Regions from separate parts of the Planococcus dechangensis genome, predicted to be linked through region 1. Evidence: riboswitches for the same ligand, from Rfam matches in the RefSeq annotation. Region 1 holds a riboswitch; each other region holds the start of a gene.
What was found. A riboswitch is a leader RNA that binds a small molecule or an ion and turns the genes downstream of it on or off. The one in region 1 is predicted to bind S-adenosylmethionine.
Positions count from the first base shown of each region.

Region 1 (9,975 bases):
AGCAGCCCCGACAAACCGATGATGTCCGGTTTTTCTTTGCGGATCACTTCAATCAATGCCGCCGGCGTCACTTTGATGCCGATGTCGATCACTTTAAAGCCGTTGTTCGACAAGATGATGTCGACCAAGTTTTTGCCGATGTCGTGGACATCGCCTTTGACGGTCGCAAGCACCACTTTGCCTTTTCCGCTATCGTCCGCTTTTTTCTCCATGAAGTTTTCCAAATGCGAGACGGCCGCTTTCATGACGCCCGCGCTTTGCAGCACTTCCGCAACGATCAATTGATTGTCGTTGAACAAGCGGCCGACTTCCGCCATGCCTTCCATGAGTGGTCCATTGATGATCTCCAGCGGGTCGCTGTACATTTCCCTCGCCAATTCGAGATCGGGAATGAGCCCTTCTTTCGTGCCTTCGAGAATATAATACGCCAGGCGCTCTGGAACGGTGTCCGGGATATCATCCGCTGTTTTCTCCTTTTTCTTATCGCGGTAAAAATCCGTAAAGTCCGCCAAGTTTTTATCGGTCGTTTCGAATAATAACTCTTCTGCCATCTTCACTTCGTCTTTCGGAATCGAGGCAAAGCGCTCGAGCTTCTCCGTATTGACGATCGCGTAATCGAGCCCCGCTTGCGTGCAATGGTATAAATACACCGCATTCAGCACTTCGCGGCCGACCGGCGGCAAGCCGAACGATACGTTCGACACACCGAGTATCGTCAATGCACGCGGCAATTTTTCCTTGATCAGGCGGATGCCTTCGACCGTTTCCACAGCCGAGCCGATATATTGTTCATCACCTGTGCCGACCGGGAAGACGAGCGGATCGAAGATGATGTCTTCCGGGGCGAGCCCCCATTTTTCCGTCAGCAATTGATACGAACGCTCGGCAATTTCAAGTTTGCGCTCGCGCGTCACCGCCATGCCGATTTCGTCGATTGTTCCGACAACGACTGCGGCGCCGTATTTTTGCACAAGCGGCATGACCGCCTCGAAACGCTCTTCCCCGTCTTCCAGGTTGATCGAATTGATGATCGCTTTCCCTTGTGAATACTTAAGCGCCACTTCGATAACGTCTTCATCGGTGGAATCGATGACCAGCGGCACTTTCACTTTTTTCACGACTTCCTGCATGAACGCTGCCATGTCGTCGAGTTCTTCGCGGTCCGGGTTGGCCAGGCAAATGTCGATGACGTGTGCGCCGTTCTTCACTTGCGCACGGGCGATTTCCGCGGCTTCTTCGAACTTTCCTTCTATAATGAGCCGTTTGAATTTACGCGAACCGATGACGTTCGTGCGTTCGCCGACAAACAGCGGGCGCATCGAATCGTCGTATTCGAGCACTTCGATGCCCGATATCGCATGGCCGTGGCTTGTTTCATTGCGCACGCGCGGCGCAAGCCCATCGACCGCTTCGCGCACTGCCGCAATATGCGCAGGCGTCGTGCCGCAACAGCCGCCGACGACATTGAGCCAGCCTTTTTCGGCAAAGCCGCGCAGTTTTTTGGACAAGGATTCCGGCGTTTCGTGGTAATGGCCTTCCTCGTCCGGCAGCCCGGCATTCGGGTAACAGCTGACGTAACCTGATGATAATTCGGACAATGAACGCAAATGGTCGGTCATGAATTCTGGGCCTGTCGCACAGTTTAAGCCGACAGAAAGCGGCTTGATATGCTCGATTGACACATAAAACGCTTCGATCGTCTGACCGGCGAGCGTCGTGCCCATCGGTTCGATCGTTCCGGAAATCATCACCGGAAGCTCTATCCCCGTTTCTTCGAACGCATCGCGTATCGCGATCGTCGCCGCTTTGACGTTAAGCATGTCCTGACTCGTTTCGAGCAGCAGCAAGTCTGCGCCTCCTTCAATCAGCGCTTTCGCCTGCACTTGAAAATCTTGCTTTAATTCATCAAACGTAATGCCGCCGGTCACCGACAAGGTTTTCGTCGTCGGCCCGAGTGCACCCGCTACAAAACGCGGCCATTCCGGCGTCGAGTATTTTGCCTGGCTGATCTTAGCGATTTCCACCGCTTTTTTATTGATTTCCGCTGCTCGGTCTCCGAGTCCATATTCGTCGAGGACGACCGGTGTGCCTCCGAATGTATTCGTGCAGATGATGTCGGCGCCTGCTTCTAGGTACGCATCATGGACCCCTTCTAGAACGTCAGGGCGGACGATGTTCAAATATTCGTTGCAGCCGTCATATTCCTCCCCGCCGAAATCTTCCGCGGATAGGTCCGCGTTCTGGATCATCGTTCCCATCGCTCCGTCGATGATCAAAATGCGCTTTTCTAGCTGTTGTTCAATGAGATGTTTTGACATATTGGCCATCGCTCGCTTTCTCTATATCTAGTTGGCGGATGTAGCGGATCAATTCGACCGTCATGTCATAGCGGACAAACGGTGTGATCAAATAAATGCCGTGGAACAATTCCGCCGCCGTGTCGATCAATTCTTTGGCGATTTGGATGCCTTCTGCCGTCGCCTTGTCTTTGTCTTCGCCGCATGCGCGCATGCGGTCGAGTGCATCTTCCGACAGCTTGATGCCCGGCACTTCGTTATGCAGGAAATCCGCGCTGCGAATGCTCGTCAGCGGCATGACCCCAAGGAAAATGGGCGTCTCCAGATGCTTCGTCGCTTCGTAGATTTCAATAATCTTCTCTTTCGTATACACCGGCTGTGAAATGAAATAATCCGCGCCCGCTTCGATTTTCTTCTCCAGCCGCTGGACGGCGCGTTCGACGACGCGGACATTCGGGTTGAACGCTGCTGCGACCGAGAAATTCGCTTTTTTGCGCAGCGGCTTGCCGGAGAACGAAATCCCTTCATTCAGCTGTTTGATCAACTGGATCAATTCCATGCTCGACACGTCGTAAACGCTTGTTGCGCCGGGGAAATCTCCGACTTTGGTCGGGTCGCCGGTGACAGCCAGAATATCGTGGATGCCGAGTGCATCCAGTCCCATCAAATGCGATTGCAAACCGATCAAATTGCGGTCGCGGCAAGTGATGTGCGCAAGAGGTCTGACGTCTTGCTTGTGTTTGATGATGGAACCCATCGCCATATTGCTGATGCGCGGCGAGGCCAGCGAATTGTCCGCCATGGTCAAGGCATCGATGCCTTCTGCGTCGAGTGCTTTCGAGCCTTCGAGGAATTTGTCAATGTCCAAATGGCGCGGCGTATCGAGTTCAACGATGATGGTCCGCTCGGTTTTCGCTTTTTCGTGCAAGGGTTTGTCTTTTAACGCCTCCGCTTCACGGATGACGATTGGCTTTTTCTCTTCGACTTTCTTTTCGGTAATCGGCTGCAGATGGCCGATGCGCTTTTTCACCGCTTCGATATGTTTCGGCGTCGTGCCGCAACAGCCGCCAATCAAACGCACACCTTCTTCGCGCAGCAAAAGTGCCGCGCGGCCGAAATAATCGGCATCTGATTCATAGACGATGCGGCCGTCTTCGATGTCTAGCAATGAAGCATTCGGATACGCCGACAAAAAAGCTTTTTTCGGCAGTTCGACGCCCTCGAACGCCTGTATGGTGTGGTGCGGGCCAAGCCGGCAATTGACCCCGACGATTTCTGCACCGAGCGCTTCGAGGCGGTGCAAGCCTTCGTTCAAGCTCATGCCGTTTTGCAAGACGCCCGGTTCGTGCATCGATAATTGCGCGATGAGCGGCGCATCGGTCAAAGTTTTCAAATGGCTGATGGTGGCGGCGAGTTCTTCAAAATCGTAGTAGGTTTCAAGCAGCAAACCGTCCGGGTCGCCCGATAATAAATGTTGCGCTTGCTGGTCGACCATGGCTATGATTTCGTCCAAGGTCGCATCGCTTTTGCGGATGCCGCGGATGCCGCCGATTGTGCCGACGACAAATTGCCCCCCGTCTTTGGCGGCTTTGTTGGCGATTGCGATAGCCGCTTTATTGATTGACTCGACTTGTCCTTCGAGGCCGTAGCGGGCGAGCTTATGTGCATTGGCGCCGTACGTGTTCGTTTGGATAATGTCCGCTCCGGCAGCGATATAATCGCGGTGGATCTTTTCGATCACTTCGGGGCGCTGGATATTCAATTCCTCGTTGCAGTATTCAATGCCGTAAGAGTACAAAAGCGTTCCCATGGCGCCGTCTGCCGTCAGCATCCGTTTGTTCAGTTCATCTAATAACATGTTTTGTCCTCCTCCGGTTTTGGTTTCTGCCTGTTGTCAAATTGCTTCGATATGAAACAAAAAAAGCCTTCCATGAAAAAGAAGGCTTTACGATATCGGACTCGTTCCTTTTCATCTGCCAGGCGCATGCCTGCTGGATTTAGCACCTGACCGCTAGCGGCTGGTTGCTGAAGCGTCATCGGGCCAGTCCCTCGACTTCTCTAGATAAGAATTCACTATGCAATTTTTAGTATTCCCACATGATACCCCCTGTGGTGAATCGGGTCAAGGTGATTAGTCAAAAAACAAAGAACTTTCTGTTACCTTTCCACTATTCTCACCAGGATGCCGGCACACTCGGGTTGATTTTCGCCCCGTCCACCGTAAATTTATACCAAGTGAACGGGCGTCCATCGATTATCCATGTAATATCGACGCGGCGCGGAATTTCGATGCCGTCGACCGTCTGCCAGTCATGCACTTCGGCAATGCACGGCAAGCGAACCGATTCTTCGTCCACTTCTTTATAGCGCATCGCACGCGCACGCTTTATGCGCCCTTGTTCATCAAACTCGAACGTTACTTTTGCGATCGATTCATTGTACGTCATTTCTGCATCCACTGAATGCGCAGTGCTTTTCGTAAATTTCACGTACGGGCTAAAGACGAGTCCCGGCAGCCACACCATCTCCATCAAAAACCGCTGCAGCGCCGACTCATTCAATTTGCCATCCGGCATCTGGCGGTTGATCGGCACCAGTCCTGCAAAACGGATACGCATGCCTGCTCGCCCGTCGCGGAAACTGTCAGATCCGGTCACTGATAAGCCATCCATTTTCATGCGCGCCTTCCAATAAAACGACGGCGGCTCGACAAAACTGTATTGCTCCGCTTTCGATTCGGCCCATTCTGTCTGCTCAGGCTTAGTCTTCATCCAACCCGTCTGCTTGATGTACACCGCCATCACTTGCTCACGACCGATCACGCCGATTTTCCCGAGCCATTTTGCCATCGGCTCCGGCAGCGCCTCCGCCATTTCCTGTGTGACGGCTCCGGCAAGGCGGACTTCCGGCCACGTCGGCTTTTCTTCCGCTGTTAAATTTTTGTACTTACGATACGCCCCAAACACGCCAACCATACTAAGCGACAACCCAAGAACCGGCCATATGCGTTTCATGTGCTATACCCCTTTCCGTTTTGACTGTGCTTTTGCACCACTCGTTCCTGACTATAGCTTTCGACACGAGATCATTTATCCCTGCCAGAGCCAGCCAATAGAAAAAACGCCCCCACAAATCGCGGGAGCGTTTAAAATTAGGAAGCGTCATTTAAAGCCGGTTCAAGATGTTCTTTCAACGCTGGGCCTAAAGTTCTCGAGTACAGCGTCGTCAAATGGTGTTGATCACGGTAGACGAGCACATTGCCGATGACCGGCGGACAGTTTGTATCCGTACAGAAATATTCAGAGAGGTCGGCGAACGAGACGTTTTCCGGAATGCCTTGTGTATTTTCCCAAGGCACCACATCAGCCAGCGCTTTGTCGCGCGGCACGGAGCAGTTCGCCTGGCTCAAGTTTTCCAAACACTTTGTCGGGTCGACTTTCATGCGCGGATTGTCGCGCACCGCGAAAATGTCGGAGATTCCTTCGAAACGCTGCCATTTGTCGATATACCCTACAGGTACAGTATCCCCTTTACCGACTGTCGCAGTCGTAAAGATCGTGTCCGGCGGATCTTGCAGCAAATGCTGTTCCAAATTATCGTTCCACTCCATGCACGATTCGGTCAGCAGCTCACCGAAATCATCTGCAGTAAAACGGCACGCATCTTTGATGTATACATCGATGCGCATATTCAATTCTTCCGCAATTTCTTCGAGTGCCGGGAACCAATGCCCTGAATGCGAACCGCCAACGAGCGCCACGACATGTTCAGGGTTTTCCGTCACACCGAACGAACAGTCTTTAATATCGGTGCTTTTGCCGCCGTTTGTCGTGCAATCATCCTCACCGTAAAACGTCGGCAAGTCTTGTTTCGCTGTCAGGAAATCCGGCTGCACATCCGCACCTCTAGTCGGCTGGACGCCTTCTAGAACGGCGCGTGCGCCTGGATTGTCTTCTGTCGTAAAGCTGCCACCCGTGCTCGCTTGAACAAATACGCTCCATGACAAGCCGACGAGCAGCGCCGGCAACATCATCGCCACAAGCACTTTCGATAAACGCCTTTTCGACTGTTTGACCGGCAAATTGCGCACCGGCGCTTCCACGAGCCGGATCGTAATGACCGACAACACGAAAGTCAGCGCCAGGATGCTCAAACCGCCGAGTGCAGAAACCGTTTCCGTATTGAAATACGCATAATAGAACACCAGCAGCGGCCAATGCCATAAGTAAAATCCGTAGGAAATGCTGCCGAAATATTGGAACGGCTTCGAGCCGAGCAATTTTTGCACACCGAATGACTGGGCGTTTTCAGCAGCGATGATGACCAAGATCACCCCGCCGGTCGGCAGCAATGCCGCAAATCCCGGGAACACGGTCGACACCGGCAGCACCATCCCGGTAAACGCGATGATTGCAAGCCCTGCCCAGCCCATGATGAGATGAGTACGCCCCGAAAACTTCAAATACGGCAACACTAATGCCAATATCCCACCGAGGCTAAACTCCCAGACGCGCGCGAATGTATCGAAATATGCCCACGGCTGATTGACTGCGGTAATATACACCGAATAGCTGAGTGAAGCGATGAAAATGACCGACAACACCGCGAGCAATGTTTTGCGCACCGGTGTCTTCAGTATTTTCGTCGCCAGCAAATAAACGATCGTGATGACGATTGGCCATGTGACATAAAACTGGCCTTGAATCGACAGTGCCCAAAAATGCTGGAACGGGCTCGCCTCGTTGTTCTGCCCCAAATAATCGACTGCGCTATTGGCCAGCTGCCAGTTTTGGAAATAAAACATCGACGCGAACAATTCCGCAATCGTCTGGCGCCACGAGCTCATCGGCACCAGGAAGATCGAGACGATGGCAGATACCGCGATGACGGTAAATGCCAGCGGGAACAAGCGCTTAGCGAGCCCTAGTAAATTTTCTGTATAATTGATGCGGCCGTCGCGCATCATCCGTGCCAGCAATGATGTCGTAATCAAGTAGCCTGAGACGATGAAAAAGACGTCGACCCCGCCGGATACCGACCCAATCCAAATATGATAAATGGCCACAAGAAATGCGGCGACAGCACGGATGCCTTCTAACTCCGGGCGGAAGCGCTTTTCAGGCACTCGTAAATCTGCCATGTCTTTTCTCTCCACTTCTATTTCTTTCATATATACCATAACCAGATGTTTTAAAAGGCAATTTCTTGCTACATCATATTGTTATTAAAGAGGGATATTTTCAATCCATTTGCTAGTGTACCGCAAGCGCTTAAAAGTCTCAACAGGCCGTGCATAGTCAAAATATTCTTTGTTGCAAATAAAAAGCTTTGCCGCTTGGACGGCAAAGCTCTAGATTAAAATAGAAAGCTGAACATCAACCCGATATACATCGCGGCGACAAAGCCGACCCCGAAAAGAAACGACAGCCATTCCGGCAGTTTCTTGCGGTAGCCGAGCCATTGCAGGCCGAGGCATAACAAGCCGATCCCCATCAATAAAAATCCATCGATATTCGGCGTCCATACAGCATTGATCGGGATATACTGCGGCCCGATCAGCCATTCCGAAAACGGAGCGACGCCTTCTAAACGGAAAGTTTCGTTGATGTTGTGCGGTGGCGCCAGCTTGCTCATGAACGCGGTGATCAACAGCACGAGCACTAGCAGCCAACTTTCCACTTTGAGCCATGCATGGTTCGGGGCATCGCTCTTCGATAACAGCCCATTGATCAACGCTGCGAGCAATAGCGGCACAATGCTCAAATGCTTGAGCAATAATAATTGCCCATACGGCAGCACCCACGAACTTGCATAATCTTCAGGTGCGACAAAAAACAGCATGAGCCAAATGCCGGTGCCGATCAATACAACCATCATCGCGATGGAAAAAGGCGTAAACCAGCGCAGAAAGGCTCGCCAATTGTCGCCGTTTTTCATAAACCATGCGATGTGGATCAACACTCCCGCCCATAGCACGAGCGCCAGGAAATGGAGCGTGTGGCCTATTACACCTTGCCACTCGACAATCGATGCCGCATGGCTTGCATAGCCCACGTTCACCACACTAAGCACGAGCCAAAATGCCCGCATAGCAGCAGAACCATCGCGCCAGACGATGATAAACCATGCCAGCGCGATCAATACGCCGAATACATAGCTTTGCCCGGCACGGAATTGCACCACGACATCAACGGCTGCTTGTGACAGTCCGTATGCATCGGACAATAACAGCACGAGCTGGATAACAGGTGGAGCGAGCAGCACCGGCACAAGTGCGAGCGCGATCAGCAATAGCTTTTTTGGCACTTGGATGAGCGGTTTTCGCTCAGTTTTGATAAAACGCAGCACAACGTCCCCTGCTAAAAATGCCAACACGACATACAGCAAAAAATCCGACAGCGCGATGAACCAGCTCATCGTTTTTTACGCATCAATACAAAGGCACCGATCAACAACACGACCGCAAGCCCTGCGATGATGAGCGTGACATTGCTTCCCGACTGTTCTGTAGGAGTTGCCTGTTCACTAGCCGCCGCTTCTTCGCTAGCTTCCGTTTCCACAGCTTCAGACTGCTCCTCAGCCGCCTCGTCTGCAGCTTGTTGCTCAGCTTCCTGGTCTTCAGCTTCTGCGCTAGCTTGCTCGGTGACGCCGGCTTCGAGTTCAAACGCCATCGTCCCCTCGATCGGGTGGCCATCTTCACTTAATACGGCATATTCCACCACGTAAGAACCGTCCAACAATTCCTGTGCCGGTGTGCCGATCAATTGATCGTCCATGACCGCCACTTCACTGAAATCGACCGCTTCGCCGTCCATCGTCATGGTCATCGAGCTGCCTTGTTCAATCCCGGCACTGAAATCAAGTGCAATGGTGTCAAGCTGTTCGGTTACGACCTCCCCATCAGTTGGTGTCGAAGCTTCTAGCACGGAATGCGCCTGTGCCGTCATCGGCAAAATAAGAAATGCGCTAAGCAATAATAATGTTTTTTTCATGTCAATAATTCCTTCTTTCTCACTAGATCGGATTCGTTGGCGACTCCAATTCCTCCGCCAAACGCTCTTTTCAGCCTATTGGATTTTCCCAAAAGAAACAAGTGCGATGCCCTTGGATTTATGAAGTTTTCTCGAATTTTGACAGAAAAGGCGAAAAGCCCCGAGTGGATTCGGGGCTTTTCGATATACTCATAAACTCCTCACCGATTCTTGCGCCGTTGCTCCACGTTTTTGCAGCGCTTCAGCAAGCAAGCTGACGGAAATCATCGATACGAAACCAAGGATGGAACTGAAGAACATCGCCTGGAAAACGTGTTCGATGACTCCGGTTCCAGTCAGGATCATATAGCAGCCGGCTCCGCTGACGACGGAAGCGATGGCGCCGGATTTATTGGCGTGCTTCCACAAATAGCCGAGGCTGATCGGCGCCACGATGCCGCTGATGATGGCGGATGTGCCGAAATTCGTCAAAAGCGCCAAGGATTCCGGGCGGTTGATCGACATATAGAGCGACAATAGCCCGATAAAGATCAGCGAGATCTTGGACGCTCTCAACACTTTGCCGTCGAGTTCCTGTTCCGTCAAATTCTTGTGTTTATACAGCACCGGCACCGCCAGCACTTTGAACAAATCATTGCCGATGCTATTGGTGATGCCGAGATACAGGCTGTCGGTCGTCGACAGGA
Region 1 covers NZ_JBHSGL010000015.1:58,057-68,031, reverse strand. The annotation lists gene metH (methionine synthase) at 1-2,318, opposite strand, end outside; gene ACFO5U_RS14720 (bifunctional homocysteine S-methyltransferase/methylenetetrahydrofolate reductase) at 2,299-4,155, opposite strand; SAM riboswitch class I at 4,264-4,366, opposite strand; gene ACFO5U_RS14715 (DUF6920 family protein) at 4,472-5,311, opposite strand; gene ACFO5U_RS14710 (acyltransferase family protein) at 5,449-7,437, opposite strand; gene ACFO5U_RS14705 (copper resistance D family protein) at 7,653-8,714, opposite strand; gene ACFO5U_RS14700 (copper resistance CopC family protein) at 8,711-9,289, opposite strand; gene ACFO5U_RS14695 (sodium:solute symporter family transporter) at 9,479-9,975, opposite strand, start outside.

Region 2 (9,975 bases), on a different contig from region 1:
CGATAATGACGCCGTCTTCCATGAAGATGACGCGGTCTGAGATTTCGCGTGCGAAGCTCAGCTCGTGTGTCACGATGAACATCGTTTTGCCGGTGTCTGCTACATTGCGGATTGTGGCCAATACTTCATCGACCAGCTCGGGGTCGAGCGACGAGGTCGGCTCATCGAACAGCAGCACTTCCGGATCGAGTGCGAGAGCCCGTGCGATGCCGACCCGCTGCTGCTGGCCGCCTGATAATTGTGCAGGATAATGGCTAAGCTTATCGCTCAGACCGACTTTCTTTAACATATCCTGGCTCTTCGTTTTTGCTTCCGGCTTTTTCAGTTGCTTGACGCTCGTCAAGCCGACCATAACGTTTTGCAGCACGGTTAAATTTTTGAACAAATTGTATTGCTGGAACACCATGCCGGTCGACGTTCTTAAGGCGAAAATATCGGCTTTTTTGGCCGATGCCACATCCACTCGTTTGCTCCCGATCTCCACGATGCCGCTCGTCGGCTGCTCGAGGAAATTGATGCAGCGCAAAAGCGTCGATTTCCCGGAGCCACTTGGTCCCAAAACCGCCACCACTTCGCCTTTATCGACAGTGAGGTTAATTCCTTTCAACACATGATGGCTATCGTAATATTTATGAATATTTTCCAATTTGATCATCAGGCAATCCCTCTTTCATATCTGCGCGCCCGCTTCTCGATTTTCACCAGCAATCGCTCGACGGCGATGCACAAAATCCAATAGACGATCGATACCGCAATATACACTTCAAAAAACGCCAAGCCGCGGGACCCGAGGATTTTCGCTTGCCCCATAATATCGATGACACCGATGATGAACACAAGCGAAGTGTCTTTGATTGTGCTGATGAACATATTGCCGAGGTTCGGAATCGCCACCGATAAGGCTTGCGGGAAAATGATTTTCAGCATCATCTGCGTCGGGGTCATGCCGATTGCTTTGGCTGCCTCAAACTGCCCTCGGTCCACCGATTCGATCGCCGAACGGATCGTCTCCGACAAATAAGCACCCAAATTGATGGAAAACGCCACGAGCGCATACACTTCCGGGGGAATGCTGTTGACGTCCGCCGACATGAGCCAGCCGTATTCTATTTGAAGAAAATAAATGATTTTCGGGATTCCGTAAAACACGAGGTAGATCTGCACCAAAAGCGGTGTTCCGCGGATAAATGATACGTAAATGGATGAAATGACATTCAGCACTGGCACTTTGTATATTTTGATCAATGCAGCAGCCATTCCGATGAATAAACTCAAAATCAATGAGCCGACAGCGATGCCGATCGTTATGGGCAGCCTCGAAACAATGGCAGGAAAGCTTTCGATCAAGAAATTCAAATCTAGTAAATTTTCCATGGTCTCTGTCCTTCCACTGGCTTATTCGGGGATGTAGTCGCCGCCGGTCCATTTGGTCGACAGTTCAGACAAAGTGCCGTCTTGTTTCAATTGCTCAATGATCGGGTCCAGTAAAGCCTTCAACTCTTCGCCATCTTCCCCGTTTTTCAAGACGATTCCCATGTCGTCGTTGACGAGCGACTGCCCAACAATTTCTACGCCCAAATCATTTTTTTCCAATACCTCATTCATCATGATCGGATCATTGACATACGCATCAACGCGGCCATTTTGCACATCCTGCAAAATCTCCGAAGGGTTGCCGCTTTCGCTGTACTTCAAGTTGATTGGCTCATCAGCCGTCTCGTTGTATTCCTCCAACAACAACGTGTACGAATCGCCCGCCAACGCCCCGACTGCCTTGCCTTCCAAATCTTCAATCGTTTGGATGTCTTCTCTTCCACTCGCTACGGCAATGACCGTTTCCGCTGCAAAATACGATTCGTCCGTGAACAAGTATTTTTCTTGGCGCTCCGGTGTTTTCGCTACTTGGTCGGCGATCGCCTGGATTTTATTCGACTCGAGCGCCAGGAACATGCTGTCCCACGGCACGGCGACAAACTCGAACGTATAGCCGTCCAATTGCTCGTCGATCGCTTTCACGACGTCGACGTCATAGCCTGTCAATTGGTTGTTGTCGTCCGCAAAAGCAAAGGGCGGATAGTCGTTTTGCGTACCAACCAAAATCACTTGATCGCCCGTGGCGCTTACCGCTTCCTCTGATGAACAGCCGCCGAGTGCGCCGATGCTTCCTAATAAAACTAATGATGAGAGTATGTATTGGTTTCTTGTCATGTCCCTAGCTCCTTTTTTATGTGGATTTATTTTATTGTGCCTTCCATTTCAGCCGATGCGTTGCTGGCCTCCTTTTTGATGCAAAAAAACCTCTTTCAAATAGAAAGAGGTTTGGACCAATTTCTTATCTCTCAGAATGACGCCATTCTGCAGGAATTAGCACCTCTCATTAAAAATGATGGTTGCTGGACTTCACAGGGCCTGTCCCTCAGTCTCTCTGGATAAGTTATTTAATTATTTAACATATTACCGATAGTATTTGACATTGCCCTTTGTGTCAAACACATTTTTTCGCTTTATCGTGGAACTGCATAAAAATGTAAGCCCTTTAATTTCTTGCAAGATGTTGCTGCGCGTAGGTTTTGCTTTCCACTTAAGTTGCTTAAAAATAAATAAAATCTATCGGTAAAGGGGCTAGTTTTCAAAAACTCTGCTTCTCAGTTAAGCTAAAGAAAAAATTGACAAGTCTCAAAATATTCCATACGATCGACTAATACTTAGAGGCCGTAACCTATTCATGCAAGCCCATTCATACAACTCTCATACAGAACGGAGTGAAGTGAAGATGACCGAAAAAACGATTTTTGACGTCGCCATTATCGGCGCCGGAACGATGGGGATGGCTGCCGGCGCTTTTTTGGCACAACAAGACGCCAAGACCTTATTGATCGATGCGTTCGATCCCCCTCATAGCCAAGCAAGCCATCACGGGGATACCCGCTTAATACGCCATGCTTACGGCGAAGGCAGACATTACGTTGCGTTAGTGTTACGTGCACAGCAATTATGGGAAGACTTGGAGAGGCAAACCGGTTTTAAGATTTTCGACAACACCGGCGTCATCGGACTCGGCCCGAATGACTCCCCCTTTCTGCTGGAAATGATCGCGTCTGCGAGAAGCTACGACTTGCCGCTGGATGTATTAAGCAGCCAGGAGATTCAAGAAAGATGGCCTGGTTTTACAGTACCGGATCATTTCATCGGCTGTTTTGAAGCGCAAGCGGGCGTGCTTTACAGCGAAAATGCCATCCGTGCGTATAAAGAATTGGCCATTCGAAACGGGGTGGAATTCATCCCGAATACCCCGGTTCGAGACATCGATCTGAATGACGTGCATGGCGTGAAAATTTCCACCGGGCAGTCTGTTTTTTATGCAAAAAAAGTGATCGTTACGACCGGTGCATGGGCGGCGAAATTATTGCCGGACCTGAAGCTGCCGATTCAGCCGACACGCAAAGCCGTCGGGTGGTTCGATGCGCCTGCCATGTATGACGCGGTGGATTTCCCGGGATTTTTTGTGGAAGACCACGACATGATGTTTTACGGTTTCCCGAGCATAGACGGAGCCGGCGTGAAAATCGGCAGGTCCGACGGCGGACAACCGATCGACCCGAATGAGCACACACAGAACTTCGGGTTATACGACAGCGATGAAGGCGACTTGAGACAGTTCCTCGACCTTTACATGCCCGGAGCCGGCGGAGCGCTCAAACAAGGGAAAACCTGTTTGTATACCGTCTCTGATGACCATCATTTCATCATCGACCACCACCCCGATAACGACCGCGTCATTTTCGCCTGCGGCTTTACAGGACACGGCTTCAAATTCGGCAGCGTCATGGGCGAAGTACTGAGCCAAATGGCATTGGACGGCAAGAGCCAATACGACATCACCCCGTTTTCACTCAAGCGTTTTGGATTGTGATGCAATCGAAAAGAGACCGTCCCATTAATAAAGGACAGTCTCTTTTTCGATGGTGATGACTTGTTGGGTGTCCGCCGCTTCCATAATGCCCAAGATGACTTTCAGCGATTTCAACGCATCTTCGCCCGTCACCAGCGGATCCTGATCCAAGCGAATCGAATCGATGAACGCGTCAATGACGCCACTCGGGGTTTGGTTATCATTTGTTTGCATCGCTTCCAATTGATAATTCACTTTCTCGCCGGAGTGCATGATGAGTTGCAGCTGATAGTCGTCGTCATGGTAAATTTTCATAATGCCCTTTTCGCAATAAAGGATGGTGCTATTGTCTTCTTCGCCGTAATAGGTCCAGGAAAACGCCGCATTGCCGAGACGCCCTTTTTCGGTCACCAAGCTGCACACAAGATTATCGCACACTTCAATCTGCTCGCCGTTTTCATCGACTTTGTGCAAAGCCCCTTGAAACGCGCTCACTTGGACAATCTCGTCGTCCAATAAATAATGCAGCAAGTCGATTTTGTGGATGCCTAGATCTCCGCCGACGCCGAATCCAGAACGCTCTTTTTTGAAAAACCAAGTGGAATTGCTCTTATTGATGCCCCAAGTTTCAGGTCCTGCATGGCCGAATGCGGTGCGGAACGTCAAAATCTTTCCGAGTTCCCCGCTGGACAAGATTTCCCGGGCTTTTTGGTGCGCACGTGTAAAGCGCTGGTTATGGTCGACCATCAGCTTTTTTCCGGATTGTTTCTGGGCCGCCACAATTTCCGCAGCATGCGCCAGTGTCAACGAAATCGGCTTTTCGCACAGCACATGCTTGCCGCTCAACAGCGCTTGCGTAGTGAACAGATGGTGGTGTTCATTCGACGAACAATCGCTGATGGCGATAATGTCCGGATCGTTGAATAATTCCTCGACACGCTCTACATTCCTGCCGCCGAACAATTCGACCATCGCTTCGGAACGATGCAGGTTGCGGTCGTAAAAGACGATGCTTTCGACATGCGGATTCGCTAAATATTCCGGTGCATGGCGCGTTTTTGTGATTCCCCCGCACCCGATAATGCCCACTTTCATGCCCATCTGATCCCCCCTGTTTTCTTTCTATCATAAACTACACCGGTGGAAACTCACACCTTATCTATGGGCAAACCGGGAGAAAACTAAACTTCCTTTGTCCATAACGCTTCTCTCAATTAGGAAAGATTCGATGAGAAAATATCCTTCTTAAACATTAGTTAGTTATCTCGAAATATTTGATTGCTATTTATTTCACTATTTATTCCCCGCTTTTTGTTTGTGCAGATTTGTATCCAACGCCCTTTTATTATTGACTTTTCTTACTCCCATAAAGAAAGCGTTTACACGAAAGGGTTCTCTTTGACAAAATTCCCGTTTCATATGACAATGGAAATAGAATTAGAATCATTATAATCAGATAACTATATTAATTGAGGTGAATTACTTCAATTTTTTTTTATGTTATCGATTATGGTCATTCTAAAAAAATATTCAGGAGGTAATTATTTTATGTCTTTGATCGGAAAAGAAATCCAACCATTCCATGCGTCAGCTTACCAGGCGGCAAGCGGCGAATTTATCGAGGTCACTGAAGAAAACATGAAAGGCCAGTGGAGCGTTGTGTGCTTCTACCCAGCAGACTTCACATTCGTTTGCCCGACTGAACTTGAGGATCTCCAAAACCAATACGCGACTTTGAAAGAGCTTGGCGTGGAAGTGTATTCCGTTTCTACAGATACGCACTTCACCCATAAAGCTTGGCACGACCATTCAGATGCAATCGGCAAAATCGAATACACGATGATCGGTGACCCGTCGCAACGCATCTCACGCGGATTCGACGTTCTTAACGAAGAAGAAGGACTCGCACAGCGCGGCACATTCATCGTAGACCCTGACGGCATCGTCCAAGCTGCAGAAATCAACGCAGACGGCATCGGCCGCGACGCAAGCACGCTTGTCGGCAAAATCAGAGCCGCACAATACGTGCGCAACAACCCAGGCGAAGTATGCCCGGCTAAATGGGAAGAAGGCGGCGACACATTGAAGCCAAGCCTTGACCTCGTAGGCAAAATTTAAGGAGTTTTGACGATGATACTAGATGCGCAAATCAAAGCACAATTAGAGCAATACTTGCAGCTTTTGGAAGGCGACGTGCTGCTCCAAATGAGCGCCGGTTCCGACAAGGTATCAAAAGATATGGTCGATTTGGTGGAAGAACTATCCGCCATGTCCCCGCGCATTCAAGTAGAGCGCACTGAGCTTGAGAGAACCCCGAGCTTTAGCGTCAACCGTCCAGGCGAAGAGATGGGCATCATATTTGCGGGCATTCCACTCGGCCATGAGTTCACGTCACTCGTTCTTGCCCTATTGCAAGTGAGCGGACGTGCGCCGAAAGCCGAACAGAAAACGATGGACCAGATCAAAGCGCTCGAAGGCACATACCATTTCGAGTCGTATATTAGTCTAAGCTGCCAGAACTGCCCGGAAGTCGTGCAATCACTCAATTTGATGAGCGTCCTCAACCCGAACATCACACATACGATGATCGACGGCGCGGCGTTCAAAGAAGAAGTTGAAAGCAAAGACATCATGGCCGTTCCAACGGTCTTCTTAAACGGCGAATCGTTCGCGAGCGGCCGCATGTCGCTTGAAGAATTGCTTGCGAAACTCGGCAGCGCGCCCGATGCTTCCGAATTCGATGGCAAAGAGCCGTTTGACGTGCTCGTTGTCGGTGGCGGGCCGGCTGGAGCCAGCGCAGCGATTTATGCGGCGCGTAAAGGCATCCGCACCGGCATCGTCGCTGAGCGCTTCGGCGGACAAGTAATGGATACCTTGAGCATCGAGAACTTTATCAGCGTCAAGCGCACGGAAGGCCCGAAATTTGCGGCCAGCCTTGAAGAACACGTGAAAGAATACGATATCGACGTCATGAACTTGCAGCGTGCGAAACGCTTGGAGAAAAAAGAGCTGTTCGAGCTGGAGCTCGAAAACGGCGCAGTCGTTAAAGGCAAGACCGTCATTCTTTCAACAGGTGCACGCTGGCGCAATATCGGCGTCCCTGGTGAAGAAGAGTTCAAGAACAAAGGCGTGGCGTACTGCCCGCATTGCGACGGCCCGCTATTTGCCGGCAAAGACGTCGCAGTCATCGGCGGGGGCAACTCCGGTGTTGAAGCGGCGATCGACCTTGCAGGCATCACCAACCATGTTACGGTGTTGGAATACAACGCAGAGCTTAAAGCGGATTCTGTTTTGCAAGACCGCCTAAAGAGCCTGCCGAACGTGACGGTGCTGACGAATGCCCGCACACAGGAAATTACCGGCACCGACAAAGTGAACGGCATTTCCTATATCGACCTTCAAAGCGGCGAAGAAAAACATGTCGAGCTGTCCGGTGTCTTCGTCCAAATCGGCCTCGTGCCGAACACCGACTGGCTCGGTGACTTCGTCGAGCGCACATCGCACGGCGAAATCGTCATCGACCAGCGCGGCGCAACAAATATGCCGGGTGTGTTCGCAGCAGGCGACTGCACGAACGTGCCATACAAACAGATCATCATTTCGATGGGCGGCGGCGCCACGGCTTCACTCAGCGCGTTCGACCACCTCATCCGAAGCGACATCCCTGTTTTGGTGTAATCAACATAAAAGGACTGCGAAGAGAATTTCTTCGCAGTCCTTTTTTATGGGCTTACTGTTTTGATTCGTGCAAACGGCGGTGAAGCTGGTGCACTTGTTCCGCAAGTTCCGGCACCGGCCCGTCGACGTCCGGGTCTGTCAGTATTTCTGGGATGGAGAGGTTGCGGACAGGCGAAGGCGGGGCGCCGAGCTCTTTCATCCAACCTGCCAATTGTTCAGACGAACTCGCGTAGACAATGCGGCGAAGTCCGACCCAGCCATGCGCCGCCGCGCACATCGGGCAATGCTCGCCGGATGTATAGACGATCGCTTCGGCCCGTTCATCTGGCGCCATATGTTCCGCCGCCCAGCGCGCAATCGCGAATTCGGGATGCTGTGTATGGTCGCCTGACGCTACGTGGTTATGGTCTTCGAACAGCACCTCCCCTTGCGCCGACACGAGCACCGAACCAAACGGCTCGTCTCCTTTTTCTAGCGCCTGTTCGGCGAGTTCGACGCAGCGTTTCAGATAGTGTAGATCGGTTTCAGTTATCATATGAGGCCTCCTTATAATTCGGGTACATGCTGAAATTGAAAATACATATTAAAAAACTTCTTCCAAAGTTTTTCTGAACAGTTCATCCAATTGCGAGGTCGGATCTTCAACAGTTCCTTGAAGAGACTTGGCATATGCTTCGAGACGCTCCATTTCACGTTCCACAAATTGATTGATGACATCGATGCGCGGTTCAAGATCGAACTCCTCGCCATTCAATTTGCGGTGCAGCAACTCCTCCACTCTCTCTTTCAACTCGCCTTCTTCGACACTGTCTTCGAGCAGTTCATGAAATCCAATAGGCGGTGTCGTTCCATGCTTTTCAATCCACTGGCAAGCGAGGATCGGCCGCAGGACATAGAAGTATTTCTTGATTTTCACATCCGTCCCCTGCAGATACTCACGGTAGTTTTTCTTTGCCATATTCAAATAATGGTAGAGCATGGAATTCGGGAAAAACACATCGCTTTCAAGCGCCCGCATATGATGAATAAATTCATATTCCTGATAGTAAATAATCTCACTTCTCAGCCACTCCAATAACGGGGGGTTGTTTTTTCTGAACAGACGCAATGCTTTAGTGATTTCCCATCCACTAATATCCAGTAAATCGTTAATAGGTTCTTCAATCACATCGCGTTTTGCACCGATGCCTTGCTGATCGATCGATAAATACCATGATGGCGGATGAATATAGATAAAGCGAACATCGTAATCACTATCTTTCGACGGAAACCCCCAAGCTCTGCTCCCGGATTCTACTGCATATAGAATTTTCACGTTGTGCATACGTTCAATTTCTTTTAGCTTCTCGCGAATTATCTCTTTCATCAATGCATCTCCTGCTTTCCTCAACATTTAGGCGTGACAAATTGTCTACTCCAACTCTTCTTCCGCCAGCAATTTAAATCCTTCAATGATCGTATCTTCTTCCACTTCGATCAAAATGCAGCGTTTGCCGTTGTAATTGACTTCTTTTACGTAACGTAAGTCTTGCGGCCCAATCTTGATTTCCGCGACTTTCGTGTTGATTTTAATCGATTTGGACGTATAGCTCGGAATGATGTGGCTCGCTTTCATTTCATACGCCTTGTCTTCGACGACGTTCTGGAAAGCGCGTTCCACTTTTTCGGTGCTGACATCTTTGATGCCGCTTGCTTTCAGTACGCGTTCCACTTCTTTCGTATCCAATGTCGGCGTGCTGTCTTCATCGTTTTCATCATCGTCTGCCACTTCGAGCAAACTATTGATTTCATCGTACACATTGGCCAGCGTCTTCGAATTGACTTCTTCGCCGATGATGCTTTTGACGATTTCTTCAAACACCGCCTTGTCTTCTTCGGCGGTCATGATTTCATCGCCGTTCAGCACATTTTCGATAAACTGGAAATCCGGCTTGTTCGCCTTGCCCGCTGAATAGAGGATGTGATTGACGTCTGCGGAATTGTCCGTAAAGCTCGGGAACAAAAAGCCGCCGATAGGCGAAGCCAGTTTGATGACAGGGTCGGCCATCATATTCGACTTGAATTCCTTCTCGATAAAATCAAACACCAGCGACGATTTCGGCAGCTCGGTTTGGTTCATGCTGCACAGGATGAACGGCGTCGTGTAAACTTCATCGCGCATGTTGACTTCTGTTTCGTCAGGCTGGCGTTTGGTCGTTTTAAAATAAGTCCCGCGAATGAACGTGATGACCATGTCTTTATCGTATTGTTTGTCTTCCACCATCTTCAAAGCCATTTTTTGCATATCTTCCTGCCACTTTGCCGCATCGTCTGCATGGAGCCCTCCGTATAACAAATGCTGCGTGTGATCTTCTTGGCCTTCCTCGGGACGCTGGAACTTCACTTCAAACAGCTTCTGATCCAGC
Region 2 covers NZ_JBHSGL010000005.1:1,882,975-1,892,949, forward strand. The annotation lists gene ACFO5U_RS12460 (amino acid ABC transporter ATP-binding protein) at 1-655, opposite strand, end outside; gene ACFO5U_RS12465 (amino acid ABC transporter permease) at 655-1,374, opposite strand; gene ACFO5U_RS12470 (transporter substrate-binding domain-containing protein) at 1,396-2,208, opposite strand; SAM riboswitch class I at 2,330-2,436, opposite strand; gene solA (N-methyl-L-tryptophan oxidase) at 2,774-3,913, shown strand; gene ACFO5U_RS12480 (Gfo/Idh/MocA family protein) at 3,938-4,993, opposite strand; gene ahpC (alkyl hydroperoxide reductase subunit C) at 5,441-6,010, shown strand; gene ahpF (alkyl hydroperoxide reductase subunit F) at 6,023-7,570, shown strand; gene ACFO5U_RS12495 (nucleoside deaminase) at 7,623-8,105, opposite strand; gene ACFO5U_RS12500 (nucleotidyltransferase domain-containing protein) at 8,154-8,936, opposite strand; gene ACFO5U_RS12505 (DUF4317 domain-containing protein) at 8,982-9,975, opposite strand, start outside.
Region 2: another riboswitch for S-adenosylmethionine. It lies ahead of ACFO5U_RS12470 (transporter substrate-binding domain-containing protein); the one in region 1 lies ahead of ACFO5U_RS14720 (bifunctional homocysteine S-methyltransferase/methylenetetrahydrofolate reductase).

Region 3 (9,975 bases), on a different contig from region 1:
GGCCACGATACGCATTTTTTGGCAGGGCTCACCGGCGATGCCGGAAAAGTTTACGCATTCGACATTCAAAATGAAGCCATTGAAGCGACCAAGCAGCGTACATCAGCATTCCATCATGTCGAATTAATTTGCGACAGCCACGCGAAAATCTCACAATACGTTACGGACCCGATCGCAGCCGCCGTTTTTAATCTCGGTTATTTGCCAAAAGGCGACCATGCCATCATCACCAAAGCTGCAAGCACCTTGCTGGCTCTCGAGCAAAGCCTGACGCTTTTGAAAGCTGGCGGCTTGGTATTGGTCGTCATTTACTCGGGCCACGAAGGCGGCAGCGAAGAGCGCGACGCGGTGATGGATTACGTCAAACAATTGCCGCAAACCTGCTACGACGTCATGAAATATGAATTCATCAACCAACAACATTCACCGCCATTTCTAGTTGCAATCCAGAAAAAACAACAGCGCCAAAAGAAATAATGGCTAATTCTAAAAGAGCAGCGTGCATGTGCACGCTGCTCTTTCACTTATTTCTCGACAGGGCCTTCCAGAACAATTTTCCCAATCGTCTTGCCGGACATCAGTTTTCCGTAAGCTTCTGTCAAGTTTTCCGGATTGATCGGTGCCAGCGTTTCATTGAGCGTCGACTGGATCTTCCCGTTGTCTGCCCACTCCGACAGCTCATTCAATAAATGATGCTGCTCGATCATATCTTCTGTCTGGAACATCGAGCGCGTGTACATCAATTCATAAACGAAGGTCACGCTTTTTCCGAACAAAGCCCGGGCAAGAGGTTTGAATGCAGGCAAGATCGAGCAAATTTTTCCTTGCGGGCGAATTGCTTCGGCCATGCCTGCCATATGGTCATCGGTATTGGTCAGGCAGAAAATATAGTCCACTCCTTCAATATCCAGTTCTTTCAATTGAGGCAGCAATTCCTGGTGATGGTTGATCGTGTGGTGGGCGCCGTGATCTTTGGCCCAGTCGACCGTTTCCTGACGCGAAGCTGTTCCGATCACGGTGAGCCCTGCTAGTTTGGCGATCTGAGTGGCGATCGAACCGACACCTCCTGCAGCGCCGATGATCAGGATGTTCTTGCCTTCATTGTCTCGCGGGTTTTTGGAAATGCCTAAGCGGACAAACAAAGCTTCCATCGCCGTCAATCCCGTTAATGGCAAAGCAGCTGCATGGGCAAAGTCTAACTTCTTCGGTTTGCTTCCAACAATGCGCTCGTCGACTAAATGGAATTCGCTATGGCCGCCTGCTCGGACATGGGTGCCGGCATAAAACACTTCATCGCCTTCTTTGAACAATGAACATTCACTGCCAACGGAAACAACCACTCCGGCGACGTCCCTACCGACGATCGTCAAGGAATCGTCGTCCGGTTTTTTCGAATCACGCGTTTTGTAATCGGTCGGATTCACCGATACCGCCTTTATTTCCACGAGCAAGTCGTGTCCCGTCGGTTCCGGCTTGTCCAATTCCACTGCTTCGAATTCGGGCGGTTGTTCCGTATTTCCAGGTTTATAAAATCCAAGTGCTGTCATTTTCGAATTCAATCCATTTCGCCTTCCTTTCATCTATTCATGTGCCTGTTGTAATTTCTTCTATAATACTGCCGAGATGTCTTCTACGTATGCATCGATGACGACCGGCTGTTTGCTTGCTTTCGCTTTCGACAAAGCGTCTTGCAATTCGGCACGTGTTTTCACCGTATAGCCCTCTCCGCCGCAAGCAATGGCGAACGCGGCAAAATCAATATTAGCAAGATCAACATTGGTTGGCTTATTGCCTGCCATTTTTTGCTCATCTTCAATCAATTGAAGTTTCTGGTTATTGAAGACGACGATGATCATTGGCAGCTCGTATTTCACTGCGGTAACAAAATCCTGCATGCCCATTGAAAATCCGCCGTCGCCGGCGATGACAATGGCTTGCCTATTCGGATAGGCAAGTTTCGCGGCCAACGCACCCGGCAAGCCGCAGCCCATTGTGCCAAGCCAGGACGACAAGACCAGCTTGTGTCCGGTCAGTTGCAAATATTTCGCAGTCCAAATGGTGATGCTCCCGACATCCAGTGAAACGACAGCGTCCCGCTCCATGATGTGCTGGATTTCACCCAGCACTTGCTGGGGTTGAAGCATGTCGGTTTGCTTATCGATATCAGCACGCAGCTTGTCATGCCAAGCACTTCTTTTCTCCTGAAATTGATTCAAAAACCCTGGATCTTTTTCGCCGAGCTGGCTTGTCAACCAGGCAAGCGCTGGCCCGAGTTCCCCGACTACGCCTACCGTAGCTGGATAATACTTTCCGATGACGCGCGGTTCGACATCAATTTGGATGGCAGGCGCTTTGTCCGGCAAATACTCCCTGTACGGGTAGGCTGTGCCGGCCAGGATCACCAAGTCGGCTTGTTTCATCGCCTGTTCGGCCGGTTCTGTCCCGAGTTGCCCGAGCTGCCCGAGGTTATTCGGGTGATCATCGGGAATCAATCCTTTAGCCGGAAGCGATGCAATGATTGGCGCTTTCAGCCTTTCCGAGAATGCCAATACTTCGCCGGGTGCGTCCTGTGCCCCTTTACCTGCCAAGATGACTGGCTTTTTCGCAGTCTCCAATAGCTTCAGCGCTTCCTTCAAATCTTCTTCCGCCGCCCGGATATGCGGAACGGAATACTGCGGCGAGGTCATCTCCTTTTCCCGTTTGATTTTCGTGCTGAATAGATCGTCCGACACAACGAGCACAGCCGGTCCTTTTTCTGCATAAGCTGCCCGTATCGCCTGATTGAGCATATCCGGCAATTGCTCGGCATTTTGCAAGCGGCGGTTATAGACCGATACGTCTTCGAACATCGATTCCAGCTTCAATTCTTGGAACGTATCGGTCCCGACAGAAGTGCTGGTCACTTGCCCGACAATCGCGAGCACCGGAGTCTTGTCTTTTTTCGCATCATACAAGCCGTTCTGCAGGTGAATCGCCCCGGGGCCTGCAATCGACAAGCATACTCCGATATGTCCCGTCAGCTTCGAATAGGCGGAAGCCGCAAGCGCACCTGTTTCCTCATGGCGGATCTGGATAAAGCGAATATCCACTTTGCGCAGTTCTTCCATCAATTCATTGATGGAATCTCCCGGCATTCCGTATATATGATCTACATTCCATTGTTTCAACAGCTCCACTACATGGCTGCCTGCGGTACGGTCAAACATCTGCATTCCCTCTTTCCTTATTTCTGTTGTTTCAACTCTTTATCCCCCCAGCTCATCTGTAAACCTTTTTCTACAAACAAGTAAAAACAGCAGGTTATTAATCAGCCTGCTGTTTCGGAGTGTTGAATAAGTCTTTGATTCACTAAGAATCATATAGACTATTATTTATTCTTCAATTTAAAATCAATGAACTATCTCAGTATTTGGAGAAGCATTTGCTCGTAAAACCTTCTGCTCAATAATGCTACGCATTACATCGCAAAGATAATGCCTCACGTAGTTCGGCTTTATCTTTCCTGTGGGAGCAGCGAGGCGACGGGTTTGAGAGACCCCGCAGGCAATGAATGAGCGAAGCGTAGCTGAGCGCATTCATTTGCGACGCATCTGTTGTGCAGATGTGAGAGCAACGGTTTTAGTGACGAGGAAACACGATTCCCGTCCCATGGAAAGCGAGCGATAAGCTTCGGAAAATGCGATTTTCCGAGTTTCTTGACAACTCGAAAAGGCTGACCATAAGTTATCCTAATACTTTTTTTTCGGACGTTCTTTTAGCCATTTCCTCTGCGATCAATCGGAATGTCGTTAACTTATCATTGAAATCATAGGCGACGGAAACGATCATCACTTCATTGGCGCCATATGCCTCGCCGAGTGCTTCTAATTGGTCCACTACTTGTACCGGGTCACCGACCACCATGCGCCGCCGGTTGTCCGCAACAAGCAGCTTTTCGAATTTCGAATATTCATAAGCCATCGCCTGATCCGGCGGCGGGGTGCCATCGGACGGCATCCCCTGAGCTCCCATGGCAAGCGATAAATCGAGTGATGATGCCACATATTCCGCCTGCTCTTCTGTTTCCTGGCACACCGTAAAAATTGCGAACCCGACATAAGGCTTGCTGTTGCGATGGGGGATAAAGTCTTTTCTGTAGCGCTGAGTGAAATCCTGTCCCCCTTCACCGTTAATGAAATGGGCAAACATATACGGCAACCCTTTCTGCGAAGCAAGTATGGATGAATCTTCACCAGATCCTAGCATCCAAATAAATGGCGCATTGGGCGGAACCGGTGTAGCTGTCATTCCGTGATAGCGGTGCTCAGGCGGAATACTGCCTTCTATATACATGCGCAGTTCATCCAATTGCGCAGGAAATTTTTCCACTTCGCGCATTCGGCCGTTCGATAAGGCAAGCGAAGCCCTCGGCATGCCGCCTGGGGCTCTTCCTACGCCAGCATCAATGCGCCCCGGATACAAACTCTCCAGTAAATTGAAGTTTTCGGCCACTTTAAACGCTGAATAATGAGGCAGCATCACGCCTCCGGAACCAAGCCGGATCGAATTCGTCTGTGCCCCGATATGGCTGATGAAAATTTCGGGCGATGACCCTGCCAATGTTTTCGCATCGTGGTGTTCCGATACCCAAAACCGGGTATAGCCCCAGGATTCAGCGTACTGCGCCAAGCGGACCGTGTCAGCTAACGCTTGTTGTGAGGTTTGGCCTTGAGAAATTGGGGACTGATCTAAAATACTATAGCGTAACGACAAATCCATCACTCCTTGTGCACAATTTACTGCTCATGAATACTTTATCAATGTGAGGATTCGAATTATACTTTCAAGCTTCAAGTTATTCCCTGTTTTTCTCTATTAGTAAATCAGTTACCGATCGGGCAAATTGCAAACTTTGTTGAAAGACCGCTTCTTGCTCCGGCTCCTGGAACAAATCGTGGTAACAAAAATCCCATTCCTTAAAATGGAATTCCGACAACTTTTGCTGATGCAACCAACTTCTGCTGGCGGACGATTTAGTGATCAAATCCCGCTTGCCGATATGGAGCATCAACGGAATGTCCGGTATACGCGTTTGTGCAGCTAGCTCCATATAACTTTGCAATTGTTTCCACCAAGCAGGCGTGCTGACTGAATTTATCGCTGTGCTCGCTTGGTGCCCGTCCTGGAATTTACGGCGCGTCAAATAGCTGAGCTCAAGGCCATGGTCGACTGTGCGTTTTCTTGTCAGCTTGCTGATTCCAGAAAATGCGAGTGATTGCTTTATTGGCATTTTCTTCAATTCGAACCACGGAGATGTCAAAATAGCCGCAGACACCGGATGGCGATTAGCGACTAGTGCCTGAATGGCTATGGCTGCCCCTAATCCGTGGCCAACCAACACAATCGGCAAGGAACTTTCAGCCGCTAAGCGCAGCAATTCGGCAGCCATTTTATCATATTCAAAAAAGTGCTCCCTATGCACTCCATCTTGCGCAGCATGTATACCATGACCCGGCAAATCTCCCATATAGACATCAAAACCACTCGTTCGCCATTTCTCGATTTGCCACGCATAGCGCCGGTGCTCTTCGTACGCACTATGGATCAATACCGCTACACCTCTTGCTTCCCCTTCCGCTTGCCATTTCCACATACCAGCGCCCCCTTAAGGCTTGTTCAATTGACCTTTTCGTTTGTTTTGATAGGATTAGAACTAATTACATCTTATCAATGATAAAGGAGCTTTGCCATGATTTATCCATATAAAGACAAATCACCAAAAATTGACAAAACGGTATTTATCGCGGATTATGCCACTGTGACAGGGGATGTGACGATCGGTGAGAACTCTTCTGTTTGGTTCAATACAGTCATCCGCGGCGATGTCGCACCGACCATCATCGGGAAAAACACCAATATCCAAGACTTGTCGATGCTTCATCAAAGCCCAAACAATCCACTCGTTTTGGAAGATGACGTAACAATCGGCCATCAAGTGACGCTCCACAGCTGCACAGTCAAAAAAGGCGCTCTCGTCGGCATGGGGTCGGTCATTTTGGACGGTGCAGAAATCGGGGAAGGCGCATTTATCGGAGCTGGCAGCCTTGTCGCACAAGGCAAAAAGATACCGCCCGGTACACTCGCGTTTGGCCGGCCCGCCAAAGTGGTCCGGGAACTGAATGAGACGGACAAAAAGGACATGGAACGCATTGTCCGGGAGTACGCGGAAAAAGCCGCCTATTACAAATCGCTACAATAGAAAAAAGCAGGCGGATATTTTCCGCCTGCTTTTTCTTATGCGTTTGCCTGTTGTTTCAAAGCTTCCACTTTGTCAGTGCGTTCCCACGGAAGGTCAACATCGGTACGGCCGAAGTGGCCATAAGCCGCTGTCTGCTTGTAGATCGGGCGGCGCAGGTCAAGCATTTTGATGATTCCTGCCGGGCGCAAATCAAAGTTCGCACGTACAAGTTCAATCAATTTTTCCTCGCTCACTGTACCTGTCCCGAATGTGTCGACAGCAATCGATACAGGGTGTGCAACACCGATCGCGTATGCGAGCTGAACTTCGCACTTATCTGCGAGGCCTGCAGCGACAATGTTTTTTGCAACATAACGTGCAGCATATGCACCGGAACGGTCAACTTTCGTTGCGTCTTTCCCGGAGAATGCACCGCCGCCGTGTCTTGCATAGCCGCCGTAAGTATCCACAATGATTTTGCGGCCAGTAAGACCCGCATCCCCTTGTGGCCCGCCGATAACAAAGCGGCCTGTCGGGTTGATAAAGTATTTCGTCTCGGCATCCAAAAGCTCTGCCGGTACGACTTCATTGATGACGTATTCTTTCAAATTGCGCTGGATTTGCTCTAGGCTGACTTCAGGATGGTGCTGAGTGGAGATGACGATCGTATCCACACGCAGCGGTTTGTTGTTTTCATCGTATTCGATTGTAACTTGTGTTTTACCGTCCGGACGCAAGTATGGCAAAATTTCTTCCTTGCGCACTTCCGCCAAGCGGCGTGCGAGTTTATGCGCCAAGCTGATCGGCAACGGCATCAACTCTTCTGTTTCGTTTGAAGCATAGCCGAACATCAAGCCTTGATCGCCCGCACCGATTTCGTCCAATTCCTTGTCGGTCATCTGGCCTTCACGGGCTTCAAGCGCCACGTTGACGCCGGCAGCGATATCGGGTGACTGTTCATCGATCGCTGTCAAGACTGCGCTCGTCTCAGAGTCGAAACCGTATTTCGCACGCGTATAGCCGATTTCTTTCACGGTCTGGCGGACAACTTTCGGAATATCCACGTATGTGGAAGTAGTGATCTCACCCGCTACCAATACAAGTCCTGTTGTCACGGTCGTTTCGCACGCAACACGCGCATTTGGGTCTTCTGTTAGGATCGCATCCAAGATTGCGTCTGAAATTTGGTCGCAAATCTTATCGGGATGTCCTTCTGTTACTGATTCTGATGTGAATAATCGACGGTTTGTCAAAAAAAGCTCCTCCTTATATCCTGCGAGATTGCTCTCGAAATTGATACGGTACTCATTTTCCCATGTCAAGTCCGTTTCCATGAATGGAATTGAACTTCCAGCTTTTTCAGCCTGCACACGAGGATTAAGGGCATTCCATAAAAAAATCCCTTCGCTCATCTAATTCAATGAGGAAAGGAATAATCATCATAAGCACCTTTCACTCTTATCGTCCAAGGCTTTCACCTTGCTTCAGGTTGGGCACCATCGCTGCAAAAGCAGCAGGTTGCCGGGTTTCATTGGGCCTGCACCCTCCACCAGCTCGGAATAAGAGTATCCGTTCAATTTCCCATCTTACGGAATGCCGCAACTGCTGTCAACGATTTTAGAACAAACAATTGACAGACTTTTATATGTATCCATCTTTCTTCTATAAAAATATGCACAAATCACGAACATTGAAAGATTTATGGTTATTAGTATAGACTAATCATCTTAATGTGTTATACTAATGTTCGAATATACAACTACCCCATCTTTATGGGAATACACGAAAAGGCAGGTACCTATATATGACTTCAGTGAACTTTGCAAATGATTTGAAAGAGCTTTTGAGCGGCTCAAACATTAACATGCAGCTGTCCGTTCCACAATTGGTGGAAGCTGCAACATCCCGTGGAGAGGCTGTTTTGACACGCGAAGGCGCTGTAAAAGCTGAAACCGGAAAATACACCGGCCGTTCGCCTAAAGACAAGTATATGGTAGAAGAGGCGATTTCGAAAGACAAAATTGATTGGGGCAACGTCAACCGCCCGATCTCTTCTGAAATCTTTGAAAACCTATATGCTAAAGTCATTAATCATTTGAAGCAAAAAGATGCACTGTTTGTCTTCAAAGGCTTTGCTGGGGCAGACCCTGAGTCACGTCTTGCGATTCAAACAATCAATGAATACGCATGGCATAACCTTTTCGCACACCAATTGTTCATCCGCCCGACCGCTGAAGAATTGGCTGCACACGAACCTGAATTCACTGTTGTCTACGCTCCGAGTTTCCAAGCGGACCCGGCGGTTGATGGCACGGATTCTGAAACTTTTATTATCGTTTCGATGGAAAAGAAAATCATTTTGATCGGCGGCACTGAATACGCAGGCGAAATGAAGAAATCCATCTTCTCGATCATGAACTATATCCTTCCTGAACGCGGCATTTTGCCGATGCACTGTTCCGCAAACGTTGGACAAGACGGCGATGTCACATTATTCTTCGGCTTATCTGGTACAGGTAAAACAACTTTGTCAGCTGACGAAGATCGCAAGTTGATCGGTGACGATGAGCACGGCTGGTCCGATAACGGCGTTTTCAATATCGAAGGCGGCTGCTACGCCAAAACTATCAATTTGTCCCGTGAAAACGAACCGCAGATTTTCGATGCTATCCGCTTTGGTTCTGTACTCGAGAATGTAGTCGTTGATGAAGATACACGCATTCCGGATTACGACGACGGTTCATTGACTGAAAACACACGCGCCGCTTATCCGATTGAAGCGATCGATAATATCGTCACGCCGTCTGTAGCAGGCCACCCGAAAACGATCGTCTTCTTGACGGCCGATGCTTTCGGCGTATTGCCTCCAATCAGCAAATTGACAAAAGAACAGGCGATGTACCACTTCCTCAGCGGTTACACGTCTAAACTTGCCGGTACAGAGCGTGGCGTCACATCTCCGGAAGCAACATTCTCAACATGCTTCGGTTCGCCATTCTTGCCGCTTCATGCAACAGTCTACGCTGAAATGCTCGGCGATAAAATCGACGAGCACGGTGCAGATGTCTACCTGGTCAATACTGGCTGGACAGGCGGCGAATACGGAGTTGGAAACCGAATGAAATTGTCTTACACACGCACAATGGTGCGCGCAGCCATCCGCGGTGAACTTAAAGGAGCGGACATGGAACATGAGTCGGTATTCGGCTTGCACATGCCGAAAGAGATTCCTGGTGTTCCGACCGAAGTCTTGAACCCTCGTAATGCATGGGCTGACAAAGCAGCTTACGACACGAAAGCCCAGCAATTGGCGAAAAAGTTCAAAGACAATTTCGAGAAATTCGGAACAGTCGATCCTGCGGTCAGCGTTAAAGGCGGACCTACCCACAACTAATCAAATCAAAAAGACCGAAGAAAATGGAATCCATTTTCTTCGGTCTTTTTTAAATGGTAAGCTTGTCGTTTCTACATGGCACTTTTACTTCAGCTCTGTCATGATCAGTGACATCTGTTCTCCTGACGGGTCATCCATTCTGTCAAAGCTTCGACGGTTTGCCGGTTCTGTGCCGGCGGGAAAAAATGCGTATACTCCGGAAAATACCATGTCTCATAATGGTGACCATGGACTTTCAATCCTTCCTCCAACAAAAAAGCCTGTTGCGCCGATACATGTTGGTCCTTCAAGCCGTGGATAATCAGAAACGCGGCGTCGCTATCGCCCAGGTGCTTAAGTGGGTTGCGTTCTTCAAATGCGGCAA
Region 3 covers NZ_JBHSGL010000016.1:13,782-23,756, reverse strand. The annotation lists gene mnmM (tRNA 5-(aminomethyl)-2-thiouridylate-methyltransferase MnmM) at 1-477, shown strand, start outside; gene ACFO5U_RS16470 (zinc-binding alcohol dehydrogenase family protein) at 525-1,547, opposite strand; gene ACFO5U_RS16465 (pyruvate oxidase) at 1,608-3,206, opposite strand; gene ACFO5U_RS16460 (LLM class flavin-dependent oxidoreductase) at 3,724-4,752, opposite strand; gene ACFO5U_RS16455 (alpha/beta hydrolase) at 4,835-5,632, opposite strand; gene ACFO5U_RS16450 (gamma carbonic anhydrase) at 5,729-6,238, shown strand; gene metK (methionine adenosyltransferase) at 6,274-7,470, opposite strand; SAM riboswitch class I at 7,673-7,783, opposite strand; gene pckA (phosphoenolpyruvate carboxykinase (ATP)) at 8,022-9,611, shown strand; gene ACFO5U_RS16435 (alpha/beta hydrolase family protein) at 9,716-9,975, opposite strand, start outside.
Region 3: another riboswitch for S-adenosylmethionine. It lies ahead of metK (methionine adenosyltransferase); the one in region 1 lies ahead of ACFO5U_RS14720 (bifunctional homocysteine S-methyltransferase/methylenetetrahydrofolate reductase).